DNA from 3 places in the Synechococcus sp. MU1611 genome. Region 3 is predicted to be linked to each of the others. Evidence: predicted binding sites of a transcription regulator. Region 3 holds the regulator's gene; each other region holds the start of a gene.
What was found. Region 3 encodes NtcA, which controls nitrogen genes in cyanobacteria. Its sites were predicted from a motif close to GTANCNNNNGNTAC; they were not measured.
Positions count from the first base shown of each region.

Region 1: FZZ92_RS05865 (molybdenum cofactor guanylyltransferase) is a predicted target of NtcA. The motif match lies at 4,814-4,827, and genes of this name have one in related genera.
Region 2: FZZ92_RS11930 (DUF4278 domain-containing protein) is a predicted target of NtcA. The motif match lies at 3,066-3,079, and genes of this name have one in related genera.

Region 1 is NZ_VTLC01000002.1:267,126-273,538, forward strand. Features, by position in the region: gene FZZ92_RS05840 (circularly permuted type 2 ATP-grasp protein) at 1-722, shown strand, start outside; gene FZZ92_RS05845 (alpha-E domain-containing protein) at 716-1,711, shown strand; gene FZZ92_RS05850 (transglutaminase family protein) at 1,684-2,583, shown strand; gene FZZ92_RS05855 (redox protein) at 2,571-3,062, opposite strand; gene FZZ92_RS05860 (GTP 3',8-cyclase MoaA) at 3,142-4,185, opposite strand; gene FZZ92_RS05865 (molybdenum cofactor guanylyltransferase) at 4,182-4,766, opposite strand; gene FZZ92_RS05870 (NarK family nitrate/nitrite MFS transporter) at 5,041-6,413, shown strand, end outside.
Region 2 is NZ_VTLC01000007.1:4,332-10,744, reverse strand. Features, by position in the region: gene FZZ92_RS11950 (hypothetical protein) at 1-109, shown strand, start outside; gene FZZ92_RS11945 (SDR family oxidoreductase) at 179-844, shown strand; gene FZZ92_RS11940 (J domain-containing protein) at 860-1,645, shown strand; gene FZZ92_RS11935 (hypothetical protein) at 1,647-2,606, opposite strand; gene FZZ92_RS11930 (DUF4278 domain-containing protein) at 2,875-2,979, opposite strand; gene FZZ92_RS11925 (hypothetical protein) at 3,554-3,745, shown strand; gene FZZ92_RS11920 (ParA family protein) at 3,696-3,965, shown strand; gene FZZ92_RS11915 (hypothetical protein) at 3,917-4,168, shown strand; gene FZZ92_RS11910 (hypothetical protein) at 4,613-4,765, shown strand; gene FZZ92_RS11905 (hypothetical protein) at 4,758-4,967, shown strand; gene FZZ92_RS11900 (FAD-dependent oxidoreductase) at 5,211-6,413, shown strand, end outside.
Region 3 is NZ_VTLC01000004.1:32,938-39,350, reverse strand. Features, by position in the region: gene FZZ92_RS09020 (TatA/E family twin arginine-targeting protein translocase) at 1-131, shown strand, start outside; gene pth (aminoacyl-tRNA hydrolase) at 160-777, shown strand; gene FZZ92_RS09010 (DUF3146 family protein) at 777-1,034, shown strand; gene FZZ92_RS09005 (resolvase) at 1,018-1,458, opposite strand; gene FZZ92_RS09000 (DUF3084 domain-containing protein) at 1,455-2,606, opposite strand; gene ntcA (global nitrogen regulator NtcA) at 2,634-3,350, opposite strand; gene rph (ribonuclease PH) at 3,409-4,152, opposite strand; gene FZZ92_RS08985 (cob(I)yrinic acid a,c-diamide adenosyltransferase) at 4,297-4,896, shown strand; gene dcd (dCTP deaminase) at 4,896-5,489, shown strand; gene thyX (FAD-dependent thymidylate synthase) at 5,501-6,223, opposite strand; gene FZZ92_RS08970 (thioredoxin domain-containing protein) at 6,268-6,413, opposite strand, start outside.

The DNA.
Region 1 (6,413 bases), on a different contig from region 3:
GACGGGACCTGGTCTGCGAAGACGGCCGGGTGTGGATGCGCAGCACCAACGGGCTCAAGCCCGTGGATGTGATCTACCGCCGTATCGACGACGATTTTCTCGATCCCACCGTGTTCCGGCAGGACTCGATGCTGGGGGTGCCGGGCCTGATCGACGTGCTTAGGCAAGGACGGGTCGCCATCGCCAATGCCCCCGGCACCGGCGTCGCCGACGACAAGCTGATCTACGCCCATGTGCCGGCAATGATCCGCTACTACCTCGATGAGGAGCCGATCATCGAGAACGTTCCCACCTATCTCTGTGCCCGGCCCGACGATCAGCGCTATGTGCTCGACCACCTCGAGCAACTGGTGGTGAAATCGGTGGCGGAAGCCGGGGGCTACGGAATGCTGATCGGCCCCCAGGCCAGCCGATCGGAACTGGCTGACTTCGACACCAAGATCCGTGCGAATCCCCGCAACTTCATCGCGCAGCCCACACTGCAGCTCTCCACCGTGCCATCCCTCAGTGACGGTGAGCTGTATCCCTGCCACGTGGATCTGCGCCCCTATGTGCTGCGCGGCTCAAACAGCTGGGTGAGCCCAGGGGGGCTGACGCGGGTGGCCCTCAAGCGGGGCTCACTGGTGGTGAATTCATCCCAAGGGGGCGGCTGTAAGGACACCTGGATCGTCGACGACCAACGGATGTCGGCACCGCAGCCAAAGGAGGCTGTGCCGTGTTGAGTCGCGTTGCCGATTCGCTCTACTGGATCAACCGTTATCTGGAACGCGCCGAAAACATCTCGCGTTTTCTGGAAGTAAGTGAAGCGATGGCTCTGGACTGTCCTCCGGGGAGCGCAGAACCATGGTTGCCGTTGGTGGAGGTGACAGGGGATCGGAACAGCTTCGACGTGGCCTATCCCGATGCCACTCCCAAACAAGTGGTGCGCTTCCTACTGCTGGACCGCAGCAATCCCAACAGCATCGTGAGCTGCATTGCGATGGCTCGGGAAAATGCAAGGCAGATCAGGGATGTGATCACCACGGAAATGTGGGAGCAGATCAATGATCTGCACTGGAGCCTGCAAGACGACGAAGACATCTGGCGGGAACCCGTGCAGGAGCAACTGCAGATCATCCGCCGCGGCTGCCAGCTTGTGTACGGGATCACCGACACCACACTGAGCCGCGATCTGAGCTGGCTGTTCAGCCAGCTGGGACGTCTGATCGAACGCGCTGACAAAACCTCCCGCATCCTCGACGTCAAATACTTCCTGCTGCTGCCGTCCACCGAGGAGGTCGGCGGGGTGCTGGATGAACTGCAGTGGATCACCCTGCTGCGCACGGCGGGCGCGTATCAGATGTACCGCCAGAGCGTCCAACAAGCGATCAGCCCCGCATCGGTGGCCCGCTTTTTGCTGCTGGATCCATTCTTTCCTCGGTCGGTGCGCTACTGCCTCCAGGGCATCAGCGACACCTTGCAACAGATCCAGCAGCACCCGAGCCAAGACACGCCAGATGATCTCGACTGCTTACGCGGCCAGCTCTTGGCCCGCTGGAGCTACGTGAGGATCGACAACCTGATCGAATCCGGTCTGCATGAAGCGATTGACCGGCTTCAACAGGACCTCAATCAACTCCACATCCTGATCCAGACCCGCTACTTCACCAGCGCCGACCTCCGTTCCACTCCCACCGATCCAGCATGCGCGCTCTCATCGTTCACCGCCTGACGTATCGGTATGAGGCCAGGGTCGTTCTGGGGGAGCATCGCCTCTGTCTGAAACCCAGGGGACAGGGGTTCCAGACCCTGCTGGACCATCACCTCAGCGTGCTGCCTGAACCTGAGCAACGTCGGGAACTGGTGGCCGCCAGCGGCGACGAAATCCAACGGCTCCACTTTCTTGGCAGCACCGAGCAACTCGTCTTTGAGGCCCGCAGTCTGGTGGAAACCCGGCCGGCACCACCGCTGCAGAGCTGCTTCAACGGACTCGAACCACCACTGCCCTACCCGCGGGGCCAACTCAACAGTGATCTGCAGGGCGCCTTAGAGGGCTGGTTGCCCAATGGCCAGCACGAACCCGCAGCCATCGACCTCACCCAGGAAGCGCTGATGGGCAGCAACCAACAGACCCTGGCCTTTCTGAATCAACTCATTGAACTGATTCAAGAGCGGGTGAAATACACCCAACGCCATGTGGGGCCGGCCTGGCCAGCGGGCCGAACCCTGCGCGAGCGAATCGGCTCTTGCCGAGATCTGGCCATGCTGATGGTGGCCTGCTGCCGCGTGGTGGGTCTTCCGGCCCGATTCGTGAGCGGATATCAACTGCAGCAACCTCCCCCGAACGAGTACGACCTCCATGCCTGGGCGGAGGTCTACCTACCTGGAGCGGGCTGGAGAGGCTTTGACCCCAGTGCCGGCAAGGAGGTCACCGAGCGCTATGTGGTGCTAGCCACCTCCTCCAAACCGGAACTCACCGCGGCCGTGAGCGGCAGCTTCAGCGGCCCCCCAGGAACAGCGAGTGAGCTGAATTGGCAGATTCAGATCAACGACGAAGCCTCCGGAACGGAGAACTCACAACACAACCTCGTTCAGGCCGCCTGAAGCAGAGGTTCCACCCCATGCAACTGGGGCTTCCGAGCAGAGCTATGGGTTGCAGCCATCAAGGCCGGGATCTCGGCGCTGTTGTAGACGCGAAATTCCCGCACAAGAGAGACGCCCTCCTCACGGACCGCCTGGTTCAAAACGACAGAGCCATCGGGATCGGAAATCGAGCGGTGGAAGGTGCCGGGGGGAATGCGAAGGATGTCACCACCACTCTCCAGCCGAACGATGTGAAACGGCTGCTCCCAGGCCAGATTCACCAAAAAGAAGGTTCTCCCGCCACTCGCCGCCAGCAAATTGTCTTCCTGATGGGGATGCAAATAAAACTGCCAGGCTCCGCTCTCAGGGTCGTTGGGTGGCGACACCGCCGGACCGCTGTGAATCACCAAGTCACGCGCGTTCGAGGTGTCCACAGTCACGTCGAAAAAACGAACCGATGGGGTGTCGCGAAAGCGCTCGTAGGCCAGCAGTTCGAACATCTCGATGGATCCTTGAAGATCCTTTAGCTGACCTGTTGTACCGGGAGCCTCACTCAAAAACGGTGACGATCACAACGGTTCAGCCCCCCAGATACGCCATCTCCGCATGCGTTGACGCACCGGCCTCTGGATCACGCTCCTCGCTGTAGCGGTCTTGGCGCCGCTGCCAGAGATCGCGTATGGCCTGCTCGAGGCAAGGCTCCGACGAGAGCACAGGCTTGAGATCCATGCCATGAGCGGAGAACAAACAGGTGAACGCCTGCCCATCGGCGGTGACACGCAACCGGTTGCAATCTCCACAGAACGGCTCACTGATGGAGGCGATCACACCGATGGATCCGGCGCCATCGCAATAGTTCCAACGCTGTGCCGTGCCACCCCTGGGGCGCCCCAGGGGTTCGAGCGGCCAACGGGCGTGAATGCGCTCCACCATCTGCGCCGCCGGCAGCACCTGGTCCAGCCTCCACTGGTTGCGGTTGCCCACATCCATGAACTCAATCAAGCGCAGCTCCACCCCCTGCTGCCGCGCCAAACCGGCCAAGGGAAGAAGTTGATCGTCATTCATCCCCCGTTGGATCACGGCGTTGAGCTTGAGTTCACCGGCCGAGGGGTCAAAACCAGCGGCACGAGCCGACGAAATGCCGTCCTGCACCTTGCGCACCAACCGTTCACCGGCGACAGCGCCACCCTGGAGACCAGCCATGCGCGCTGCTGCCTGCCCTTCTGCTGCATCCAAGCTGATGGTGATGCGATTCAACCCTGCTGCGCGCAGCGACCGAGCCATCGGTTCCGAAAGCAAAACCCCATTGCTGGTCAGCGCCACCACTTCAAGACCTGCTATGGGATCTGATCGACGCCTCCGGGCCTGCGCCACCGCCTCAAGCAAGGGCAACAACCGACGGCTCAACAACGGCTCTCCACCCGTGAGCCGTAGCGTTTGGGTTCCAAGGCGCGAGGCGACACGAATAACGCGCATCTGCTGCTCAAGCGTGAGCAAGCCAGGGGGATCATCCACATCCGGACGGCAGTACGGACAGGCGAGATTGCAGCGGGCCGTCAGCGACAGCCGCAGTACTCCGAGGGGCCGGTTGAAACGATCTGCGAGCGGCAGCGAGGTGCTCATCCTTCCAACGCTGACAGATCTGCTGAGCAATTGGCATTCAGCAGAGCCTCTGCAGGCAACTGCACCGACTGATGAGGAACACGCATCAACCAGTCCATCCAGCGCAACTCTCCACGTTGCAATTGCTGATCGAGACAGGAGCGAAAGGGGGAGCCTGAAGGAATCACCGCCAACAACGGCTGCAGCCGCATACCGTCATGGGCCACCGCTGCTTGCTCAGGAGCACGGTTCCAGGCCGCGATGAGCTGAAGAAATACAGCCGTCCGCAAGCGCGGCATGTCCACCGGAAGCACCAGCAACGCCTCCCCGGGCGGAAGCGGCAGCACCCTGGCAAGCGCCTGCAGGGGGCCATTCCAAGGAGGGGGCTCCAACAGCACGGAACATCCAGGTCGGAGCCCCAGCACCTCTGCATGCTCGCGATGGCGACTCAACACCTGCACCGGATACCCCAAGGGCAGCAGCTGGTCGACCAACGCCGTTAGCCAAACACCACCGGATGGATGGGGCAACAGCGCTTTGTCACGCCCCATGCGACGGCTGCTACCGCCACTGAGCAAACAAACCCGCAAGCCTTGGTTCACATCTCTGATCAACAATCTGCACCAGCGAAGTCCAACAACCCAACAAAGTTGCAACCGCTACCAAATCATCCAGGCACAAGAACACCTGATCCAATCAATCAGCTCCATTGATGTTTGCAGGGGAACACAAAAACAGAAATTGGTAACCAATCTGACCAAAGAGTGGCCCGACGAATTGATTAACTGCGCGAGTTAAACGGATCTTCTTTTCGACCGTTTTGCCATCCCCGGGCACCCTTCGTTTTGACGCCCGAGGTTTCACTTCTTCTTCTCAATGCTTGGCGACCTCTGGTCGTTCCAGGGCAGGTATCGAACCCTTCACCTGACCTGGATCGCCTTCTTCCTGACCTTCGTGGTCTGGTTCAACTTGGCCCCTCTGGCCACCACCGTGAAAGCGGACCTCGGATTGACCGTTGGTCAGATCCGCACCGTGGCCATCTGCAATGTGGCCCTCACCATCCCGGCTCGCGTGCTGATTGGCATGCTTCTGGACAAATTCGGACCCCGGGTCACCTATTCGTCGATCCTGGTCTTCTCAGCCTTTCCTTGCCTGCTGTTTGCGTCCGCTCAGGACTTCAACCAACTGGTGGTGGCACGTCTGCTGCTCTCCATCGTGGGCGCCGGCTTCGTGATCGGCATCCGAATGGTGGCCGAGTGGTTCCCTCCTAAGGAAATCGGCCTCGCGGAAGGGATCTACGGCGGCTGGGGCAACTTCGGCTCCGCCTTCTCCGCCCTCACGATGGTGGCCCTCGCCGGCTTCCTCTCCTTCTCCGGTGGTTTCGAACTGCCGACCGGTGCTGTTCTGAACTGGCGCGGTGCGATCGCCCTCACCGGCATCGTTTCGGCTGCCTACGGCTTCTTCTACTTCTTCAACGTCACGGACACACCCCCCGGCAAGACCTACCAGCGGCCTGAGAAGACCGCAGGCCTGGAAGTCACCTCCATGCGCGACTTCTGGGGCCTGCTCGGCATGAACGTGCCCTTCGCAGCCATCCTCTGTGTTCTCTGCTGGCGCCTGTCGAAAGTTGGCTTCCTCACCGCAAGCACCTATCCGCTGGCCCTCGGTGCCGTCGCCGTCTGGTTTGCCTTCCAAACGTGGGGAATCATCCGCACCAACCGCGATCTGATTCTTGGCAACAAGGTTTATCCCAAAGAAGACCGCTATGAGTTCCGCCAGGTGGCGATCCTCGAGCTCACCTACATCGTGAACTTCGGCTCCGAACTGGCCGTGGTTTCGATGCTGCCCACCTTCTTTGAAACCACCTTCGATCTGCCGAAGGCCACGGCCGGAATCCTGGCCTCCTGTTTCGCTTTCGTGAACCTGGTGGCCCGCCCTGCCGGTGGTCTGATCTCCGACCGCGTCGGCAGCCGCAAGAACACCATGGGCTTCCTCACCGCCGGTCTCGGCGTGGGCTACCTGGTGATGAGCATGATCAAGCCGGGCACCTTCACCGGCACCACCGGCATCGCCGTTGCCGTGGTGATCACCATGCTCGCCTCCTTCTTCGTGCAGTCCGGTGAAGGCGCCACCTTCGCGCTGGTGCCCCTGGTCAAGCGTCGCGTCACCGGTCAGGTGGCCGGTCTGGTCGGTGCCTACGGCAACGTTGGTGCTGTGACCTACCTGACCATCTTCAGCCTCCTGCCGAT
Region 2 (6,413 bases), on a different contig from region 3:
AGGCTGCCCGTATTTGCTCGTCAATGCGGAGACCGGCGGCACAGTTTCGGTCCTAACGGTGAAGCAGTGTTTGCATCAGTACGGCGTTGATGGTGATCTATCCGATTAATCGAATCGTTTGATCTCTTCGGTGGATCGATGGAAGAGCCGGCAGGATGGCGGTGGCTGAAATTTCCCCATGTCGACGTTCCTGGTCACCGGCGCGAACCGTGGGATCGGGTTGGAATACTGCCGTCAGCTCAAGGCCCGGGGCGAGGAGGTGGTGGCGGTCTGCCGTCAAAGCAGTGATGAATTGGAGCATCTAGGGGTGCGTGTTGAAGCGGGCCTTGAACTGAGTGACAGCCAATGCATCGATGATCTGGTGCACCGCTTGACGGGCTTGCCGCTTGATGGCGTCATCCTCAATGCCGGAATCCTGCAGTCGATGCGGTTGGCCGATCTGGATCCCACGGGAATCCTTCGGCAGTTTGAGGTGAATGCCCTTGCTCCTCTGCTGCTCGCCCGGGCTTTGCTGAATCAGATGCCCCGTGGTGCCAAGTTGGTGTTGATGACCAGCCGTATGGGCTCCATCGATGACAACACATCTGGAGGTTCCTATGGCTATCGGATGTCGAAGGTGGCCCTCAATATGGCCGGAAAATCATTGGCGATCGATCTGGAGCCACTCGGCATCGCCGTTGCAATTTTGCATCCTGGATTGGTGCGTACTCGGATGATCCAGTTCAATCCAAGCGGTATTCACCCGGAGCAGGCGGTGGAGGGTCTGTTGGCACGGATTGATGCCTTGACCATGGCCAACAGCGGCAGCTTCTGGCATGCCAATGGTGAGCTGTTGCCGTGGTGAGACGGGAGAAACGCTTTGGGTTTTGATCCGCGTCACTGGTCTGGCGGACGTTCTGAACAACGGGTTACCAGCAATGTTGAGGCGTTGCTGGCGGAGAACGATGCCCTTCGACGTGAGGTCTTGCGGCTCAACCGTGAGTTGGACCGACTGCAGCGGCAGCAACGCCAACGCTTCCGAACCGAAACGACTTCCCACCGCTCTTGGAGCGAGCCATCGGCCCAAGCTCCGCCGCGCATCAGCAGCCACCAGGTGCAGGCTTGGGGGCAGTCCCTTGCACAGCAGCCGGGATGGAGTGTCCTGCGTCAGCGCGGCTTGGAGTCTTTGATTGATCAGCTCAACCGCAGCAGTTTTCCCTCTCATCTGACCCTTGAACAGCGACTCGATCGTCTGGTGCCTGGTTTAGGCACTGATCTTCGGGTAGCGGTTGGATCCAAGGCGAGCAAACAAACAACGGCAGTCTTGGCGGCGTTTGCGATGTTCGGCGTTCGGGCCAGCGAGTGGCTCGATGAGGATCCACGACGGGTGGTTGAACAGCTGCGTCAGCACCAGGAACAATTCAGCTCTAAGCGGCAGGGACGTCGCACGCGAAGTGATCAAAGGCGAACAGATCGTGTGGACTTTGGACATCCCCGTGATCCACGGATTGCAGCTTTAGATGTCCTCGGGTTGGACGCCAACGCGTCACTCACCGAGATCAAGCAGGCTCACCGAAAATTGGTGAAACAGCACCATCCCGACCTTGGCGGTTCGGCAGAGGCTTTTCGCCGTGTTAATGAAGCGTATCAACGCTTGGTGAACTAACTCAGCTCCACCAGGCCTTTTGGATGTTTGTTAGTGGTGTGTCTGCATACTTGAAATAGTCAAGGTCGATGAGCGGGTCGACATTGCAGGCTTTGCCTCTGTTGATTGCCTGAGCGATACGCTCAATTCCATCGTCGGCTGAGAGCGCTCTCCCAAATTTGTCGGCGCCGTAGAAGCTATGCAGCAACCCAGTTTCCAAGATGCTGATTGCTCCAATAAATCCAAGGGTTGCTCCCTCTGAGCGGCTTGAGGAAGCCATGAATGCTGTGACTTCCAATTCTCCGATGGGGGTGGTGTCATACCCAGCAATCAGATGGATCCAGTCGTGATGCGCGAGTGCTGCGTTACCGGCACCGAGTTCACCGGGAAGTTTGAATCCTCTTGATTGGTAAAACTCCCAGAGACTGCGTCCAAGGCTGCCCTGGGAACAGTTTTTGAGGTTGTCCCAGCGTGCAAACTCATCAGGATCAGCCGTGACACATACGCCATAGGCATGATCACCGTATTTTTTCAAGAGATCCTGAAAGACAGGATCGCTTTGATCATCGCCTTCTCCGATCCAGTTGCAGCGGTAAAAATCTGTTGTTGCCTGGGTGATGGCGTTGTGTGCCAATTCCCTGGCGAGGTTCAGGATCTCGCTGTTGATGTTCAGTGCGTTGGCCCAATGATCAATGTCCCTACTCAACGTCTCCGGGATCGGATTGCAAAGCATTTCGAAGGCGATCAGCAGTTCCAACAGCTCTTGGCGCTCCGATGCTTGCGTCAACGTCTCTGCCAACGTTTCAACCTCAATTCCGGGATGGCCGGAGAAGTCAATCTCAGCGTCAAGCAGCTTCAGGAAAAGGGTGTGGGCAAGGTCCTGTTGAAAAGACGTGTACCAGTGGCCTTCAACTCTGTGGACTTGCACCAGTGCTGATGCAAGGAGATTGGCTTGTTCGTGCGAATTATGAATTAGGAACATCGTTCCAGCACGCCTTGAAGAAACCAATGCTTAGCGATGGATCGCGACTTCTGAGCGGTCTTGTCCGATGATTGAGATCAAGTTGGGGTGATTGCATGCCAGTGGAATTTGGGGTCGTCTGCATCGGTGCAGGCATCGCTATCGGTATCTCCTTGGGTGTGGCGGTTTGGTTTGAACGTTGGAAAGCCAAGCAGCCTGATCCCACGACGAAACAGCCATAAAAAAAGCCCCGCCTAAGCGGGACTTGATCGAGCGTTTTGTGCTGTTGTCAGCGAGCGACTTTCTGACCGCGATAAACGAGAACAGAACGCTGGTTGCTGGAAGCAGCTGCGTTGTTCTTGGTGTACTTCTGGCCGCGATAGGTCAGGGTCATGATGGGTTCCTCGAAGCAAGCTCAGGTCCCCGTTCCATGGCCTGAATCGAACTGCGCCTCGCCTAAGGCGGGGTGAACGTAGTTGCGTAGCTGTTGCTACACAACCTTTATAGAGGCGATATCAACCCACGTGTCGTTCGCGCTGTTACACAGCTGCAATTTTGTTTAGCCCAGGCCTGAATAACCCCGCTTGGATGCATTCCAGCGGTTTTCATTCAATTGCTTCCGCGCCCGTTTGGCGGTGTATGCACCGGGCGAGGTTTGAGTTGCGGCGTTTTTTGAGCCGCCTTGGTGATGGTCTGCAACAGAGTGGGGTAGGCAGTGGTTTGCGTCATCTCAGCGTTTCAGGAATTGATTTCATCTTGTCGCTGCTTGGAGTGACGGAATGATGGATCGGCTACCGATCTGGCGGTTCAAGCTCTGACGGTTTGTTCTGGACTCAAAGCTTCCATTAACTTGTTGTCATGGTGAACAGTTCGCACGCAATCAAGTGTTCTTTGATGCTTACTTAGTGTGAAGCTGCTAGCGCCTTAAGCCTCCGTTCGTACCGTGTAAGCACACTGTTTTAGATGTCATGAAAAGCTCTCAGAGCAAAGATGATTGGGTGAAGGCACAGCAACACAAGCTTCATAAGCCCATTGATGTGGACACATTGATGTGGGTGCGAAACCGCTTAATGCGCTTGGAAGTGGAGGCGCGTTGGGCCGACCGCATTTGTGTGTTTGAGGAGTTCTTTCCTAACGACGCGATCATTCCGCGCATTTGAACGAATTCTGTTGTTGACTTTTTTGGGCCAAAAGGGAGGTGTGGCAAAAACCTGCAGCAGTCATCATCTGGCCTCTGTATGGGCTCAACAGGGCATGTCGGTGTGTGTTGTTGACGCGGATCGCAACCGCTCCGCAACCGCCTCTTCGCCCGAGGAATTCTCCCGTTTGAGGTGGTTCCAGCCGAGGCTGCAGCGAAAGCCACGCGCCATGCCTACGTGATCATCACGGAGGGTCAAGCCAGAAGCCATGAAGATGAACTCAACAATCTCTCAGCAGGTGCCGTCGAATTCACGGTTGAACTCTCCTCAATGCTGCGGCAGATGGGCACCATGCATACCGCGTTGTTGGTGAAGGTGGATCGTCGTCAACAACAGTTTGCTCAGGATGCGAGCCAACTCTTGGATGGTTTTGGGTCGATGTGATGCAGGCAGCAATCCGCCTGTTGACTGCGTTTGAAAAAGCAGAGGTGGCGGGTCGGCCTATGGCCAGGCGACTGTTCAGATCCGTGAACGCTTGTATGGCGATCACCCACGGCGTCGGTTGCCGATCGAACAGACAGGCCAATCGGTTGCCGCAATCATTACTCCAGTTGAATGTTTGGTGATGGGCCGTAGTTCCTGGGTGAAAAATCCGACCCGTTGTTCAGCTGCTTCAACCTGGCAGTCCAATGATTTATCTGCCTCTTCAGCGCAACCTGCGGTGAAGTCCTCCCGATCTGCTGCCGTGCTCAACGCGAGCTCCTCTGGTGAAAACGCATGATCGAAACCGTTGTGATGCTTGCGATCGGCTTGTCCATGGCCGGCGTTGTTCTAGGAACTCTCACCACTGACCAGTCGGTTTAAGTTCAGACGTCGTCGCTGCTTTTGATGCCAGGTCTTTTCGCCTTCATGCTCGGGCAGCTGGAGATCAGCAATCTCACCGCTGTCTTTCTGGCTTTGGTGGCGTTGGTGTTTGTGGGTAGCTTCGCTGTGGTGTCGTTGCAGACCGGCGAGCTGATCAAACCTCCTAAAAATGATTGAGTCGCTCTTGGTCAACGGTCAGCAGGTCGTGCTGAAGGTGCCAAGCGACCGTGTGGTTGCTGAGCGGGTGGTGCGTCACATTCAACGGCGTATTCATGAGGACGACTGGAGGCCCTACACCTGCAAAGCCGATGCACTGCGGGCATGGGTCCGCTTGGGAGGCATCCGAGTGCAGGTTCTGCACGCCTTGAAATTGGTCTGATGACGAGCTGAATTTCAGAACGATCCCAGCAACTGAGTCATCGCTGCCGCTGCACCGATCCCCCCGAAGAACAACACCAAGGGAAGAAGAACAGGCCAGCGTGCGCTTGTGTCGGGATTCATCGGATGGTTTTGAACATGCGAGACAACGCTATTGAGCCGTTCTGCTCAGTGACGATGGCGACCGTTGCCGGCCTCAGAGCTCCATGATGCGGAGACGGTTCATTCGATCTCTGAAGGTTCGATGCCTGAGCAATCCATGGTCACCCAGGCTGAGTCCTCCCATGTCGTGGTGATCGGTGCTGGCTGGGCGGGCTGGGGTGCTGCGAAAGCCCTCTGTGAAGCAGGCATGCGGGTCACCCTGATCGATGGGATGGCGGATCCAACAGGTCGTACGCCAACGCGCACCGCAACTGGCAAACCTTTTGAAGCCGGTACCCGTGGTTTCTGGAGGGATTACCCCAACATCAATGCGCTGACCCATGAGCTCGAGCTCGAGCATGTGTTTACCGACTTCACGACCAGTGCCTTCTGGTCTCCCGATGGTTTGGAGGCCACCGCACCGGTGTTTGGTGATGGGTGGCAGCTCCCCAGTCCCTTGGGGCAGGCCATGGCCACGGTTAAGAACTTCAAGCGCCTTCCAGTTGCCGATCGATTGAGTATCGCCGGGCTTCTGGTGGCGATGCTTGATCTCAATCGCAGTGAGGCAACATTCCGGCGTTATGACGCCATCGATGCGCTGACGCTGTTCCGCCAACTGAAGATCAGTGAGCGGATGATCAATGAGTTTTTGCGTCCGATTCTTCTGGTGGGGCTGTTCAAGCCACCCGAAGACTTATCCGCTGCCGTCACCATGGAGCTGCTCTATTACTACGCCTTGGCGCATCAGGACTCCTTCGATGTGCGCTGGATTCGTTCTGGGACCATCGCAGAGCGGTTGATCGCTCCATTGGCGGAACGCTTGCTGGACCGTTGTCAGCTCAGAGTTCAGGGCGGCACGCTGGCAACTTGTCTCAATCTCGATCACCAGGCAGCCGCGATCCAGTCTGTGGAGGTCCGTTCGCCCGCAACGGGACGAACAAGTGTGATCAACGATGTCGATGCGGTTGTTCTGGCGGTGGGTTCCAAGGGCATGAATGCTCTGATGGAGCAGTCGCCGTTCTGTGCGGGAGCCCTACCGGAGCTGGTGGCTGCCGGCACATTGGGCGCGATTGATGTGGTGTCGGTGCGGTTGTGGCTGGATCGCTATGTCGCAGTCGACGATCCCGCCAATGTCTTCTCGCGCTTTGCGCCATTGCAGGGTTCGGGTGCCACCTTCTTCATGCTCGACCAGCTGCAGAAAGGGGATGAAACGGATCTCTGGGGTGGTCGTACTCCTCAGGGGTCCGTCGTTGCCAGCGACTTCTACAACGCCACAGCGATTGCGGCGCTGAATGATCAAGAGATC
Region 3 (6,413 bases):
TGGGAAAGACCCTGAAGGGATTCCAATCCGCGTCCAAGGAATTTGAGCGCGAGATCAACAAAGCCATGGCAGATCCGGAGGTGCCGGCGGACGCTGCCAAACCGGTCGAAGAACTTCCCCCCGGCGACTGAGTCGCCACAACTGAGTCGCCACAGTGGTATGACCACCGATCTCAAGCTTGTCGTGGGACTGGGAAACCCCGGCACGAAATACACGGGCACGCGCCACAACATCGGCTTCATGGCTTTGGAGCTTTTTTCGGAGCGTTCCGGATTCAGCTTTCGGCAGCAAGCCAAATTGCATGGATTGGCGGCCGACACAGGAGTGGGTGATCAGCGTTTGCGCCTCCTCATGCCGCAGACGTACATGAACGACAGCGGTCGTGCAATTCGTGCTGCGCTCGATTGGTTTGGCCTCGAGCCCCATCAACTGCTGGTGCTGGTTGACGATATGGATCTCCCCCTTGGCCGTTTGAGGCTGCGTGCTCAGGGCAGTGCTGGAGGTCACAACGGACTGCGTAGCACCATTCAGCATCTCGGCACCCAGGCGTTCCCCAGGCTGCGGATCGGGATTGGTGCTCCGGCTGAGAACCCTGCCGAGCGTCGTGCCCGAACGGTGTCTCACGTGCTTGGTCCCTTCAGCAAGCTGGAGCAACCCTGTGTGGGCGCTGTTCTGGACGCTGTCCTGGAAGGGATTAATCGTCTTCAACGTCAGAGCTTTGAGCGCGCCGGGACCTGGATCAACGGGTTTCGCTACGACCTGGAGTCCGAAGACTGATGCCGGCTCTTCCGGCGACAACAGCCCATCTACGGGTGCTTCGCCAATGTTTTCAGGCGAAATGTGTGGAGGGTGAGGTCTCTGCCGGAGGCTTTGAGTGGCAGTTTTCCTGGGCGTTTGACCGCGGCGAGCTGATGGTGGAGCCGTCCTTAGGACGTGCCCTGATCGAGGATGCCTTGCGGCGGTTCCTGGTGCGTTCTGATTACAAGCTCGAACCAGGAGGTGACTACACCTTCATGGTCAGGGCCAGGTTTTGAGCAAGAACGTGGGTGCAGGCTCTGGCCATTGCAGGCGGCACCCCAGGTGCTCTTCCAGCATGACTAAGGCGGCAACAGCATCCAGGTCCACCGGTGGAATGCGCAGCCCTTTCGGTAGAACTCGGCGCCAACCCCGAGCTGGCCACAGCGTCCAGTAACGCTGTCTTGCCCGCAGGGTGGTCCCCTGCTCCGGAATCACGGTGAGGCTGCCCAGGCCTTCCAGCCGCTTGATCCACGCTTGGCTTCCTGTTCCGTCGCCAATCAGGATGCGATCTAGAGCTTGGTCTTGATTCCACTGCTCGAGCCAGGGTTCCACGGCCTCTGGGCTCAGAACATGGCCCTCGCTGACAAGACCATGCTGAAGATCGGCCAGCACAAGGCCACATTTGCAGCGGCCTGGGTCGAGTACGGCCACCCGCTTCATGGGGATGCCTCAACCTCGACCACAACAGCATCGGCGCTGTAGCTGATCCCTGCGGCAATCACCTTCAAGACCACGCTTTTGCTGGGTCCCTCCATCAATGTCTGGGCCAGTTGGGAGAGTGCTGATCCATCGAATTGCAGTCCTTCCGTCAGGGATCCTCGCCGTTGCACCTCGGCATAGGCCGATGCCAAGAGAAGGTTCAGCCGTGTTCGAATGCCCTCTGGTGTGCGTTCATCCGTTCGTAGTGTGGTGGTCGCCAGCACGTCACCGCTTTGAGCTACTGGGCGGTTCGGACGCACTTCGGGGAAGGCGTACACCGCCGTTTCACCACGCAGCACATTGGTGGCGGAGCGCAGCGAGATCACCCAGGTGTCCGGCTTGCGGATGATGTTCTGTAGGCGTTCCACGTCGCTGCGGGGAACGCGGATCAACTGTCGTTCGGGTGCTTCACCCGGCCTCACCTTGCCGTAGGCGTTGGCATTGGCCTCTTGAAGCAGCCTGTCGACAGCCTGTTTCGCTTGATCAGGAGCATCGAGACGAACCGTTGCTCTCGCCAAGGTCTGTCCGCTACTGATCACCACCGATCCACGCCTCAGGGCGACCAGGTTGAATTCGAGTTCCTTGAGTTCCTGCTCGCCAGCTCGGATTCGGCTCCGCACGCTGTTCAATTCGGCCTCCGTGCGCTGGATGTCGGCATCGCGGGAGGCGATGTCGCGGCTCAGACGCTCACGTTCTGCTTCGAGCTGGGCGCGTTCGTTCTGCAGAGGAGCCAGTTCGCGGCGCAGGGTGTCAGCCCGTTGCTGTGACTGCTTGAGTTCAGCGGCGATCCGGTTGGCTTCTGTTCGGGTCTCTTCCCGTTCCCGTTCGGCTGCATCGAGCTGCCGCCGGCTGTCCTGGAGCCGGTCTTGCAGAGCATCCAGTTCAAACAGGCCCACCCGCAGCTGGCGGCTCACCAGCAGCAGCAGGCCGAGCGATAGTGCGCTGATCAGGCTGCCGGTCAGCACCGTGATCAGAACGGCGGTCCGTCGCGGGCGCATCTTGAACAGACTCAGGCGGGCCTTGCCAACACGACTTCCCAGCCGGTCACCCAGGGTCGACAGAACGCCCCCGAGCACCAGCAGAACCAGGATCAGTGCCCAGCCACTCATGGCCGCACCTGTGGGTTGACGTGCTGCCTAGCTGAATCGTTTGGCCAGAGCGATTGGATCCAGAACGGTGATTTTTTTGCGGTCAATCTGAACCAGACCGGATTGACGCAAGTCTCCCAGCAGACGCGTGATTGTCACGCGCGTTGAGCCAATCGCTTCGGCGATGGCCTGATGGGACAGGCGCAGGTCGATGGTGATTCCCAGTTCATCCGCAACGCCGAAATCCCTGCACAGCACCAGCAGAAAGCTCACCAGTCGGGATGACATGTCCCTGTGGGTCAGCGTTTCGATCATCGTTTCGGTCTGAAGAATCCGACTGGAAAGGCCCTGCAGCAAGCGCAGGCCAACGCTGGTATCCGCCTCGATCGCTGCCTTCACGGATGTCGCAGGCGCCGTCACCATCTCGACTCTGGTGAAGGCTACGGCGTGGTAGAAGCGATCAGACCGTTGACCGGTCAGCAACGACAGCACCCCGAAGAGGCTGTTCTCGCGCAGCAAGGCCACTGTGATCTCTTCCCCTGACTCGTAGACGCGGGAGAGACGGACCGCGCCGCGGCGGATCAGATAGACCCGTTCAGCAGGATCTCCAGGGAAAAAGATGGTCTTGTTGCGGTCCACCAGTTCACTGCTGGCGCCGTCCAGGTCCCGGATGATTTCCAGGAGGGAGCGGTTGGCCGGTTCTGTGCTGGGGGTTGGAGCCACCATCTGCGGGGCGTATCGGCTGAAACCTCGGCTACTGGTCATGACAACCCCCTTGTGAGGCGAAGTTACGGAGCCAACGGTGGCCGCCGTGTAGCGGTTATTACGTAACTCTGCTGTGCTCGCTCATCGCTTGGCGTTGCGCCTGCATCAGGGATGTCAATCCAGGCTCAGCCAGATCCAGTAATTCATTGAGTTGGCTGCGGCTGAAAGGCGCTCCCTCCGCAGTTCCCTGGATCTCCAACAGGCGACCATCGCCAGCCTGCACAACATTCAGGTCCACCTCAGCTTTGCTGTCTTCGCTGTAGTCCAGATCCAGCAAGGCCTGGCCATCCACCAGGCCGACGGACACGGCCGCCACCTGGTCGACCAGTGGCGATTGCTCCAGAATCCCCTCATCCACGAGTGAAAGGCAGGCTTGCTCAAGGCCGAGCCAAGCTCCCGTGATGGATGCAGTCCGTGTTCCGGCGTCGGCCTGGATCACATCGCAGTCGATCAGCAAGGTGCGCTCGCCCAGTCGCTTCATGTCGATCACAGCGCGAAGGCTTCGGCCGATCAACCGTTGAATCTCCTGCGTGCGGCCCGACAATTTCATGAGCTCTCGTGATTGCCGCTGCGGCGTGGATCCCGGCAGTAACCGGTATTCGGCGCTGAGCCACCCCAACCCTTCCCCCTTCCGCCAGCGTGGAACCTTGTCCTCCAGGCAGACGCTGCAGAGAACAGCGGTTCGGCCGGTGTGAACCACAAGGGAGCTCAAGGCAAAACCCATGGGATTCCAGGTCACCGAGAACGGCCGTAATTGCTCAGGGCGACGGCCATCGGTGCGGCTTCCAGCGGTTTGGCTCATCGGTGGTGTGCAGTTCTTCAAGCCTCGCAGGCGGTTGGTTCTCGCCCGTCCAAACACCATGGGTGGTGTCAATGCACTTGTGGAATGTCATCTCGCCGCTACATTCAAGGTCTTGCCGGGATTGCCCGGACGGATGTTGCCGCGATGACCACAAGCCTTGCCGACCCCCAAGCGTTCCAGAACTCTCTGGATAGGGATCAGCAGGCTTTGCAGCGGGCTGGACTCAGGCCCCTGCCACCTGTTGCAGATCCTCCACCGCTATATCTGGTGGCTCCCGAAGGGCAGCTCCAGGTCCACACAGCGCCCTATCGCGGCAGTTTCGCCAGTGTTCTCAGTCAAGCGATGCGTGCCGCTGGTCTGGGCAGTCGTGTTCTGATCAGTCAGTTCCTCAAAGGGGGCGTGCAGCAGGGGCCCGCAGGTCGAGTCCAACTATGTGGAGGCCTGGTCTGGCTACGGCCCGAGGTGCCTCTCTGCCTCTCTTCTCCGAATCACCCCGGCGGTGCGGAGGCGGTTGCTGCCGTTTGGTCCATCTGCCGTCAGCATTTGATTCAGGGGGATCTCGACCAGTTGGTCCTGGATGAAATCGGCCTGGCTGTTGCCTTCGGTTACCTCAATGAATCGGACGTGATTGCAGCTCTCGAGCAGCGGCCCGCCTCGATGGATGTGATCATCACAGGACCTGCGATCCCCGCCGGCGTGGTGGAGATGGCAGATCAAGTCACGGAGTTGCGCCGAGGTTTCTGATGCTCAAGTGCGATCGCTGGATCACTGAACAGGCTGGGCAGGGAATGATCGAGCCATTCCAGAGCGGCCTCGTCCGTCATCTGGATCCGGAGCAGAAGCTGCGTCCGGTGCTGAGCTTTGGTTGCTCCTCCTACGGCTACGACCTACGCCTGTCTCCTCAGGAATTTTTGATCTTCCGGCACGTTCCCGGCACGGTGATGAATCCCAAGCGGTTCAATCCGGCCAATCTCGAGCCCACTCCTCTCCATGAAGATGAGGACGGCCGCTATTTCATTCTTCCGGCCCACTCTTATGGCCTTGGCGTAGCGCTTGAAAAGCTTCGAGTTCCTCCCAACATCACTGTGATCTGTTTGGGCAAGAGCACCTATGCGCGCCTTGGAATCATTGTGAATACCACCCCAGCGGAAGCTAGCTGGGAGGGTCACCTCACCCTTGAATTCAGCAACAGCTCCGGTGCTGACTGCCGGATCTATGCCGATGAAGGTATCTGTCAGCTGTTGTTTTTTGAGGGTGATCCCTGTGCGACCACCTACAGCGATCGGCAGGGCAAATACCAGCACCAGCCCGAACGTGTGACGCTCGCCAAGGTTTAGATCTCCCCGGTTTAAGGGGCCAGTCGTGCTCGATGCAGCCTGCTTTTTTCGTACCAGGCGGCGAACTCAGGAGCCCAATCCACCATGTGGGGCCACATCAGATCGCAGAGCTGGCGGATCTCCAGCTGAGCATCGAGTTTGGCCCGCAGATCCATGAAGTGGAGAAACGCGCGCAAACTGAAGCTCACCACAAAGTGCTGGCGGTAGTCGAACGGAAGGATGCCGCGGGCGTGCTCCTCGGAGAAGCCGGTTTTGAGAAGATCCCTGTATCGCTCGGCAGCGCTTCGGCACAGATCAAGATCTTGGTTGCGCAGCTCTTCCGTGTAGGCATATTTCTTGCCCTGCCTGTCGCTGTAGTCGCCGACGGGCCGCAAATAAAACACCTCTTCAAGCTCTAGGGCCCCATCCGCTGCTCTGCAGATGCGATCGCCCGTGTAGCGCATCGATTGCACATCGAAGCTCACGCCGACCCGATGGGTGCGGGCCTGCTGCATCACCGAATGAGGGAACCAGCCCACGTTCAGCACGATCTGTGCATGTTCCATGGGGCCGTAATGGCCGCGCTCTCCGGATAGCAAACGTTTGACGCAGATCTCCCCAGCCCGTTGTTCATCAGGCCAACTGGCACGATCTCCGGCCACAAAACCTTCGCTGTAGTCCTGATGCATGGCCGCATAGATGCATTGCTGCGGGTTCGGCGTGGCAGCGATCAGATCGACCCGGAAGCGGTCCATGGGAGCGTCAGAGTGACGAGTTGTGGTGATCATGGCGAGGTGTGTCAACCATGGCTGCGCGGTCCAGCCGTTGGTTGGCTCGACGTTGCCGCGAATGCGCTATCAGTGGAGGAGGGACTACGCAGGCGGCTGAGGCTGCCGACGCCAGGCAAGGCCGGCAATGGCTGGTTCTCAAGCAGTGCAGCACTCA